DNA from 3 places in the Oceanisphaera ostreae genome. Region 3 is predicted to be linked to each of the others. Evidence: predicted binding sites of a transcription regulator. Region 3 holds the regulator's gene; each other region holds the start of a gene.
What was found. Region 3 encodes sigma-54, which starts transcription at its own class of promoters, with help from an activator protein. Its sites were predicted from a motif close to TGGCACNGTTTTNGCTT; they were not measured.
Positions count from the first base shown of each region.

Region 1: flhA (flagellar biosynthesis protein FlhA) is a predicted target of sigma-54. The motif match lies at 1,202-1,218, and genes of this name have one in related genera.
Region 2: ACFQ1C_RS04050 (flagellar assembly protein T N-terminal domain-containing protein) is a predicted target of sigma-54. The motif match lies at 1,320-1,336, and genes of this name have one in related genera.

Region 1 covers NZ_JBHTJS010000003.1:37,840-41,123, forward strand. The annotation lists gene flhA (flagellar biosynthesis protein FlhA) at 1-1,165, opposite strand, end outside; gene flhB (flagellar biosynthesis protein FlhB) at 1,523-2,659, opposite strand; gene fliR (flagellar biosynthetic protein FliR) at 2,660-3,284, opposite strand, start outside.
Region 2 covers NZ_JBHTJS010000010.1:91,693-94,976, reverse strand. The annotation lists gene ACFQ1C_RS04060 (LPP20 family lipoprotein) at 39-434, opposite strand; gene ACFQ1C_RS04055 (FlgO family outer membrane protein) at 424-978, opposite strand; gene ACFQ1C_RS04050 (flagellar assembly protein T N-terminal domain-containing protein) at 1,404-2,555, shown strand.
Region 3 covers NZ_JBHTJS010000004.1:37,309-40,592, reverse strand. The annotation lists gene lptC (LPS export ABC transporter periplasmic protein LptC) at 1-70, shown strand, start outside; gene lptA (lipopolysaccharide transport periplasmic protein LptA) at 39-566, shown strand; gene lptB (LPS export ABC transporter ATP-binding protein) at 572-1,297, shown strand; gene ACFQ1C_RS01875 (RNA polymerase factor sigma-54) at 1,347-2,801, shown strand; gene hpf (ribosome hibernation promoting factor) at 2,824-3,111, shown strand; gene ptsN (PTS IIA-like nitrogen regulatory protein PtsN) at 3,114-3,284, shown strand, end outside.

The DNA of each region.
Region 1 (3,284 bases), on a different contig from region 3:
TGCGGCTTAACAACTCGCCGCCTTGGGCCTGATCAACCAAGCTTATCAGCCGGTACCCAACTTCAAGGCCAATGGTATCCACTTGCACTACATCGTCCCAGCCCAGCTCTTTCACTTCATTACTGGGTAAATTGGGGGCATCGGCTTGCTCGACCACTTCTTGTGCCACGCGTTTGTTACGCTTGGTGGTCCACCAAGCGGCAAATGCAGACAAACCGCCTAATAACAGAAAGGCGAAGTGCGGCATGCCAGGCACCAAGCCCATGGTGATCAAGATACCGGCAGCAATCGACAAAGATTTGGGGTTATCAAACAACTGGCCCAACATGGCTTCACCCATGTCTTCGCTGTTGTTTTGACGAGTTACGATAATAGCGGCGGCAATCGACAGCATCAAAGAAGGTATTTGCGCCACCAAGCCGTCACCGATGGTGAGCAAGGTATAAATTTTTGCCGCTTCACTAAACGACAGCCCATGTTGGGCCATGCCGATAATAAAGCCACCAACAATATTGATAAACAGGATCATGATGCCGGCAATGGCATCCCCTTTTACAAACTTAGAGGCACCGTCCATAGAGCCATAAAAGTCAGCTTCTTGGGTCACGTCGGCGCGGCGCATTCTGGCTTCATCTTGGTTGATTAAGCCGGCGTTTAAGTCTGCATCAATCGCCATCTGCTTACCCGGCATGGCGTCTAGGGTAAAGCGCGCGCTTACTTCAGCAATACGGCCCGCACCCTTAGTAACCACGGCAAAGTTGATGATCATCAAAATCAAAAACACGATTAAACCCACCGCGTAGTTGCCGCCGATAACCACATTACCAAAGGCCTCAATCACATTACCGGCCGCCCCCTCGCCTTCGTGACCTTCAAGCAACACCACTCGTGTTGAGGCTACGTTAAGCGCCAAGCGCAGCAAGGTAGCGACTAATAACACGGTCGGAAAAGCGGCAAAATCCAGTGGCCGTTTGCTATAAACCGCCACCATTAAGATGACCAAAGCTAAGGAGATATTAAAGGAGAATAGAATATCGAGCAGCAGTGCAGGAATGGGCAACACCACCATGCCCAGTGCCGCCAGCACCAGCAAAGGCGTACCCAAGCCCTTACTAAACCATGAGTTCCAAGGCCCCAGCCGTTGAATATTATCCTTAAATGCCATTACCGCTACGTTATGCAAAGATTGATGGCTAAAAGCATGCAATAAACAAGCCACTTAATTGACAGCGCCCGGCGCCCAGCACCAAGCTAAAGATAAATACCGACTTGGGTTAGTCTGGTATTTTCCGCCGTCTTACCGGGCTAGCCCCGGTATCTCGTATTAAGTCACTAAAAACCTAAATCGAGATCCTGACGTGCATCAGGATGACGGCATAGGAGATAACACCCAAACCAACCCGCATATTCAACTTTTGCTAAGGTCTAATCTCAGCCTTTACCAATAAAATCCCTTTCAGATTTGATCTCTATTTTTCCGTGTTATTCCGTGTTCTTCCGTGTATTCCGTGGCAAAAAATCTTTAAACCTTAAACTCATCGGGTATGGGGAGGTCTTCTTTTAGCGGAACAGGGCGTGTACCTTGGCCTTTGCGCCAACTATTTAACTGAAATACATAGGCTAGCACTTGAGCTACGGCCACAAATAGGCCGTCGGGGATCTCACCGTCAATTTTGGTAGAAAAATAAATCGCTCGGGTTAACGGCGGAGAGGAAATAACAGGTATTTCATATTCACGGGCAATCTCGCGAATTTTAAGCGCCACTTCATCCATGCCCTTGGCCACCACCTTTGGGGCAGCCCCAGGAGTAAATTTGTCATAGCGCAGCGCCACCGAAAAGTGGCTAGGGTTAACCACCACCACGTCGGCTTCGGGAACATCACCCATCATGCGCCGGTTAGCCATTTCTTGCTGCATGCGACGAATACGCCCTTTTACCTCAGGCTTACCTTCGGTATTTTTATATTCATCTTTAATTTCTTGTAGCGTCATTTTCAGCTGTCGGGTGTGATTCCAAATTTGAAACGGCACATCAATGGCGACTATCGGCAGCAATGCCATGCATAATAGTAGCCCCATATACAGCACCAACTCTGTGGCTTCCACCATCGCAGAGCGCAGCGTTTCATTGCTTAAACTCAAAATATTATCGAGCTGGCTCATTAATATAGAAATAGATAGGGTGGCAATAAATACTACTTTAGCGACAGACTTCAGTAGTTCTACCATAGATTGCACGCCAAACATGCGCTTTAAGCCTTTAGCCGGGCTCATTTTATTCAGCTTGGGCATCATGGCTTGGCTACTAAAGTTAACCCCGCCCAGCAAACTGTTACCCACTAATGCGGCCACCAACACGATAATAAAAAAGCCCAGCAGCGGCCACGCTAATCCCAACATAGAGCTACCCAGGGCTGGCATCATAGATTCGGGGTCGAATAAGGTAGCGCGTTCGATGGTAAAGTTACGCACAAACACATCCGACATCGCGCTCCCTAAGGCGTCGCCCACCATAATTAAGCCAAACGCACCACTGAGTAGTACTGCCGCCGTGCCTAATTCTTTAGATCGGGCTATCTGGCCTTTCTCTCGCGCTTGGCGAAGACGTTGTTCTGTGGGTAGCTCTGACTTTTCCTGACCGTCTTCTGATTCAGCCATTTAGCCTCCTTCACAGGTCAACAGCAAGGTGTCACACATCACCAATTGCAGGCGCTGCCACTGACTTTCAAAATGCCCTAAAAAACCACCCAGCGTCAGCCATAAAATAAACAGACCGCATACCATGCTCACGGCAAAACCAATACTGAAAATATTTAACTGCGGAGCAGCACGGGTCATAATGCCAAAGGTAAAGTTAATCAATAACATCGCCACTATCGCCGACAACGACATAGCCACCGCAGCATAAAACAGCAGGGTTAATAATCCGGCTAAGTTCTGCCAACTTGCCACCGAAATGCCGTTCATTGACACCGGTAAGGTGTCAAAACTCAGCACGATGGCTTCAATCATAATCAAGTGGCCGTTTAGAGCTAAAAAAAGCAAGGTGCCCAACATTAAATAAAGCTGGCCGACCACGGGAGTAGACTGGCCGTTAAGCGGGTCAACCATAGAGGCAAATCCCAAACTGGTTTGCATGGCAATCACTTGACCGGCGGTCACAAAGGTTTGTAATAAGAATTGCGACAGCAGGCCAATCACCGCACCAATAAGCACCTGTTGCGCGGTTATCAAAAAGCCCCCCACCGAGAACAAAGCCACATCGGGCATGGTGGGCAACACC
Region 2 (3,284 bases), on a different contig from region 3:
TGTATTTCAACATTCAACACTCAGCATTGCCGTTTCGGTCACTTCCCGCGCCGTAGTTTTTCATACACATTTAGATCTAACTCTAACTCGGTAATGTACATATCGCCGTCGGGGTAGCTGTTCACTACTTTTGCGCCACGTACTATGCCGCGGCTGCTGTTTATCACGGTGCCATCTTGCAAAATATTGCTGTTCATAGTGCTTGAACTAGAAGACATAACGCCACCCAGTTGCTCGGTTAGCTCACGATAGGCATCCATTTTAGAAGCACGCATGGCATGTAATAACTTTTGTTGATGATCCGCCGGGTTTTGCAAGCTAATGGGCGCATACCCCACCGCATAAAGATGATTTTTAGCCGAATTAGCTCCATTCTGCTGGCTGCTACACCCAGCTAAAGTCACTAATAACAGTAGCCAAAGCTTACTTCGCATAACGGCTCCGTTCTGCAGCGGTGATCACTCGCGGTTGTGGACCCCTAGCGTTTAACATACCAGCTACTAAATACTCAGGAATATAATGCTGAGCACTGGCCACCACACTATTATCGCCAATAGAAACTAAACGCGCATTAATTAAACGACCACCGGTGGTTTCACTTACGGTACCGTGCAACAAGTAACGTGCATCCAACTGTGCGCTTAGCTGGCGATAGTCACGGCTGGTGCTAACGTCACCCTGAGGAGTAATGCGAATAAAAGGCAACGTTTTAAAATCAACAACCCGTAAGCCGTATTGATTAAGCTGAAACATCATGGTTTCGGAGAGTAAGCGGCTAAAGTTACTCTGACTCTCATAGTCCTGTTGATCAACAAAACCACTGACCGCAATACCTGCTTGTCCATTTAAATTATGCGCGCTGGACAGCAGACGAAAAGCAAGCGCCGATATATGCTGTTGCAGTAAAGTTTGCCCCTCTACCGCTGACGGTTCAGAGGGCGGCAGATAGACACTGCGAGCACCAGCACGCATCCGCATTGGCACACCATCTCTAATATGTCGAGGCGCTAAGTTTGCCTGTACTAAAGGACCCCGAGGCTTACTGTGAATGTAGTGAGACGCATGATCATGAGGCAGATAATGATGATGAGGATCAAAGACTGGCCTTTCTGTTGACGTACAGGCAGTCAAGCCAAATATGGCAACAAGAAAAAAAGGTTTTATCATTGTATAACTCGCTAAAATTAGTGGTATCAATAACTTATCGGCTGCTAAACAATAAGCTTTAATTTTATTTCCTCCATAATACATCTTCGTTTGTTAATAAAAATAACGAGTGTAAAAAAACTATGCATTTACATTATAATATTTTATTTAATGGGCAAGGTTTTTGCATAATCCTTGCCCATAATTGATCGACGCTGTGCTTTTATGAAACAGCCGTCTTAACACAGGATGATCCAGTGTCAATAAAAGCCCTTTTGCCCTCGTTGCTTCTACTGCTGCCGCTGACATTGCCGTTAACAGCTAACGCCAACTGGTATCAGACCGAAGGCTCAGCACCATTAAGCTTAGGCCCCGAAACTGCCCGCCAGCAAGCGTTGGAACAAGCGCTAACTGAAGCGCTGCTACAAGCCGGAGCATCACTGACCACTGTGCAGTCGGTTACTAACGGCGCGCTTTCTGAGCAGCAGCTTGATATTGCAGCTCAGGGTGAGCTTATGGATTATGTGGTTCTTAAAGAACGGCGAGCGCAAGGCCGACTGTGGCTAACCCTTAGAGCCGATATCTGGCCGAATAAACAAGTAACACCACAATGTAACGGTCGTTATAACCCAGGCGTTACCCTCAGTAACTTTGTGCTGCAATATCCCGAACAGGCTCGTTTTGGTCAAATATTTGACTTAGGCACCGCTGTTACTGCAAAGCTCGCGCACCACCTCACACCCAGCGTCAACCTAATGACACAACTGCCCTATCAAGTGATCACAGACCGCCAACTGCCTCGCAGCCCAGGGCTGCGCCAAGGCGGAGATGTACTAGCCAAACAGCAGCAGTCTAGGTTGTTGTTAAGTGGCGTGATCAATGACATTAGCATGGCAGAAGGCGACTGGGTGAAATGGCGCTTTAGTGACATGCCACGTCAGTTTAGCCTGTTAATTACGCTAGAAGACAGCTTCACAGGCGAGCGCTTAGTACAGCAACGCTATCAGGTAGAAGCGCCGTGGGCTTATAGCAAACACGCTAAGGTAAAAGTACTAGCACAAGAGTTTTGGCACTCAAGCTACGGGCAGCCCGTCGACCAGCTGCTACAACGCATTGCCCGAGATATTACCAATGCTCAGTCGTGCATGAAGGCCATCGGCCATATCTTGCAGCAGTCTGAAGAAGGTATCTTAATGGACTTAGGCCGGCAATCAGGCATTCAACCGGGCGATCGCTTCACCCTTATTAATCGCCGCCAGCTGCAGCCCGGTTATTACAGTGAAACCTCTACCAAGGTACAATTTGTCGTGCGGCAAAGCCATACCGATTACAGCATACTCACACCAGCGGATAATCAAGCAAAACAAGTACGCATCACCCCAGGCGACATCATGACGGCAATACATTAAAGTAAACACAGCGCCCGGCGCCAAGCACCCAGCTAAACAAAGGGCTAAAGAATATTGCTGAGTGTTGAATGAAAACATTTAACTCAACACTAGTTTGTAGCCAGCGCTTTAGCTGCTGGGACTGCGGAGCAGGATGTTTTTTAAATCCCGCTAAAGAACGTCATCCTCGCGTAGGCGGGGACGGACTATCAGCTAAAGCGATAGCCTACAAGAAACACCGAATTTCTGCCGTCATACCGGACGCGTTCCGGTATCTTGTTTCGTCTTTAAAGGTCAAAAGCGAGATCCTGATGTTCATCAGGATGACGGCTGTAGTGCGTCATCCTGACGTGCGTGAGGATGACCCCTTTCTATCCTTGTTTTTTGTAGGGGCGAATTCATTCGTACAATAATGGTGGCACGGCCTAAAAGAGACCAATTTACAAAAATACATTTTCAGATTTGATCTCTATTTTTCTGTGCTTCTCATAAATAAAGAGGCGTGTATTTTATGGCGAAGAGATCGTTAGTCTTACTGTTTAAGTAATGCCGCTTAACAGGCGTGGTTCTGGCGTCATTCCCGCGAAGGAACGTCATCCTCACGTAGGCGGGGACGGGACCCCAGGACCTGTGGCGCAAAGCTGTCAGCCTGCGCTTCTCCTGCAAAGACACTGGCCCCCGCCTTCGCGAGGGTGACGAGAAAGAAAAGCTAGCCCCTGAATCCACATAAGTTACGCAGGATTACTTAAG
Region 3 (3,284 bases):
ACTTGGCAAAATCGATCAACAAACGGTGGAATTACTGAATGATACTCGGGCAACGTACGTTACTCCTTAGCATTAGCGGTTTGCTGGCATTAAGCCTAAACCTTGCTCACGCTAAAGAGTCTGATTATAGCCAACCGGTGACCATAGATGCCGGGCGTCAGCTAGTCGAGCTGACGGATAATAAAGTGACCTTTACCGATAACGTGGTGGTTAAGCAAGGCACCATGGATGTGCGAGCTAATAAGTTAGTGGTGATCCGCAATGAAAAAGGTCTGCAGTCCATGACCGCTTATGGTTCACCGGCCACTTATTATCAAATCCTAGACAGCGGTCAGCCTATAAAGGCCGAGGCAAAACAGATTCATTACGATATGAAAGCGCGTACCATGACGCTATTGAAAGATGCACAAATAAAGCAAAACGACAATATAGTGACAGGATATCGTATCCGCTATTACATCGACCGTGAGCAAATGGAAGCGGAAAGCCAAGGCGGTAAAGACCGCGTTACTACTATTTTTTTGCCAGAGCAGCTGCAGAACATGAACAACAAAGAGGCTCAATAGACACCATGGCTACCCTAAAAGCCCGTAATCTACAAAAAAGTTACAAAGGACGCCAAGTGGTGGCCGACGTTAGCCTAACCGTTAATACCGGCCAAATTGTCGGCCTGCTTGGGCCTAATGGCGCGGGTAAAACCACGTCTTTTTACATGATAGTGGGCTTAGTACAGCGTGATGCAGGCAGCATCACCATCGATGATCAAGACATTAGTCATCAGCCCATGCATGTGCGTGCCCAAGCGGGCATTGGTTACTTGCCACAAGAAGCCTCTATTTTTCGACGTCTGAGCGTGGCTGACAACTTAATGTCGGTGCTAGAAACGCGCAAAAATTTAACCGCCAGCGAACGCACAGAAAAAATGGAGCAACTGCTCGAAGAATTTAATATTACGCATATTCGCGACAACACCGGCATGAGCCTATCGGGCGGCGAGCGGCGACGGGTTGAAATTGCCCGCGCATTAGCGGCCGACCCGCGCTTTATTTTGCTCGATGAGCCGTTTGCGGGTGTTGACCCTATCTCGGTGCTCGACATTAAAAAAATCATACTGCACTTGAGAGACAGAGGCTTAGGCGTATTGATCACCGACCATAACGTGCGTGAAACGCTCGATGTATGCGAACGGGCCTATATCGTTAGCCATGGCCACCGCATTGCCGCTGGTACACCTGCAGAGATACTCAACAACGAGCAGGTCAAGAAAGTCTATCTTGGTGAGCAATTCAGCCTTTAGCTGTGCCGCCGGTGCTCCCAGCGGTTGACATGGAAGGACTTTTTCAACGATGAAGCCAACTCTTCAATTACGCATGGGTCAGCAACTGACCATGACTCCCCAGCTGCAACAAGCTATTCGATTGTTGCAGCTGTCTAGCTTAGAGCTACAGCAAGAAATTCAGCTCGCCTTGGATAATAACCCTTTGCTCGAACAAGAAGAGCCAGAGGAAGAAGGAAGCCAAGACTTATTAGAAGTAGCCCCCCAGCAAAATGAGCAACTAGCCACTGATAAAGCCATGGAGCAGCATCAGCTGTCTGATGAGCTGCCCATGGATACCCAATGGGATGATATTTATACCGCATCCGCGGGTGGTAGCGGCAGTGCCGGACTTCCCGAGGGCATAGAAGAAACCGTCTACCAAGGGGAAACCACCGAAACCCTGCAGGACTATCTGTTATGGCAAATGCAGCTCACCCCCTTTAGTGATATCGACCAAGCCATTGCCTTAGCCATCATTGATGCGATTGATGAAGCAGGCTACCTTAGCCTCGGCATAGACGACCTGCTGGCCAGTGTGACGGGCGGAGAGCAACATATTGAGGCGGACGAGGTAGAAGCGGTTTTAAAACGCATTCAACACTTTGACCCATTAGGCGTGGCCGCACGTAGCGTACAAGAGTGCTTGCGCATTCAACTGGAGTCTTTACCCGTTGAAACCCCTTGGCTACGCGAAGCCTTGTTGGTGATTGAGCACCACATGGACTTACTTGGCAACCGGGACTACCGCTCTCTGCAGCGTAAGACTAAGCTTAAAGAAGACGAACTCAGAGATGTGCTTGCGGTGATTCAGCAGCTTGAACCAAGACCTGGCAACCGCATACTGCAGTCCAGCTCTGAGTATGTGATCCCCGATGTGGTGGTGAGTAAACGCAAAGGGGTTTGGGTTGCTGAACTCAATATCGACGCCATGCCTAAAGTGCGACTCAATCAAACATATGCCGCCATGGCCACCGGAGCTAAAAGTAGAGAAGACGGCCAATTTATTCGCAATCACCTACAAGATGCGAAATGGTTTATCAAAAGTTTAGAGAGCCGAAATGAGACCTTGCTCAAGGTTGCTAATTGTATTGTTGACCAACAACAGGCATTCTTCGAGTATGGGGCAGAGGCGATGAAGCCCATGGTGCTTAACCAGGTGGCAGAAGTGGTAGAAATGCACGAATCCACTATCTCGCGGGTAACCACCCAGAAATTTTTGCACACGCCTCGAGGTGTGTTTGAGTTAAAATATTTTTTCTCCAGCCATGTAGGCACAGATACTGGCGGAGAGTGCTCTTCTACTGCGATTCGCGCTTTAATCAGGAAGCTAGTAGGAGCAGAAAATCCAGTTAAGCCATTAAGTGACAGTAAAATCGCGCAATTATTGGCTGAACAGGGGATACAGGTGGCTAGGCGGACCATTGCCAAGTATCGAGAGTCGCTAGCCATCCCCCCTTCCAATCAGCGTAAACGCCTAATGTAGGCAGACCTAGAAGGAAGACGTTATGCAAATAAATTTGACTGGACACCATGTAGAAATTACCGACTCGCTGCGTGATTACGTCAACAGCAAGTTCTCTAGATTGGAGCGCCATTTCGATCATATGACCAACGCACACGTCGTTCTTACTCTAGAAAAGCTACACAAAGTGGCTGAAGCTAAAATTCACCTCAGCGGTGGAGAAGTTTTCGCCAACGCCGAGCATGAAGATATGTACGCGGCCATTGACAGTTTGTTTGACAAACTCGATCGCCAAGTCATTAAACACAAAGAGAAGCTCAAGCAAAAATAATCATGGAAGTCGCCGACATACTGAGCAGGGACTGCACTCGCAGTGTCGTCCCCTGCACGAGCAAAAAACGCGCTCTGGAAATCATCAGCGAGCTGGCAGCCCAGCACCTTAACGTTAACAGCCAACAGTTGTTTGACTGCTTGTTAGCACGGGAAAAAATGGGCACCACGGGC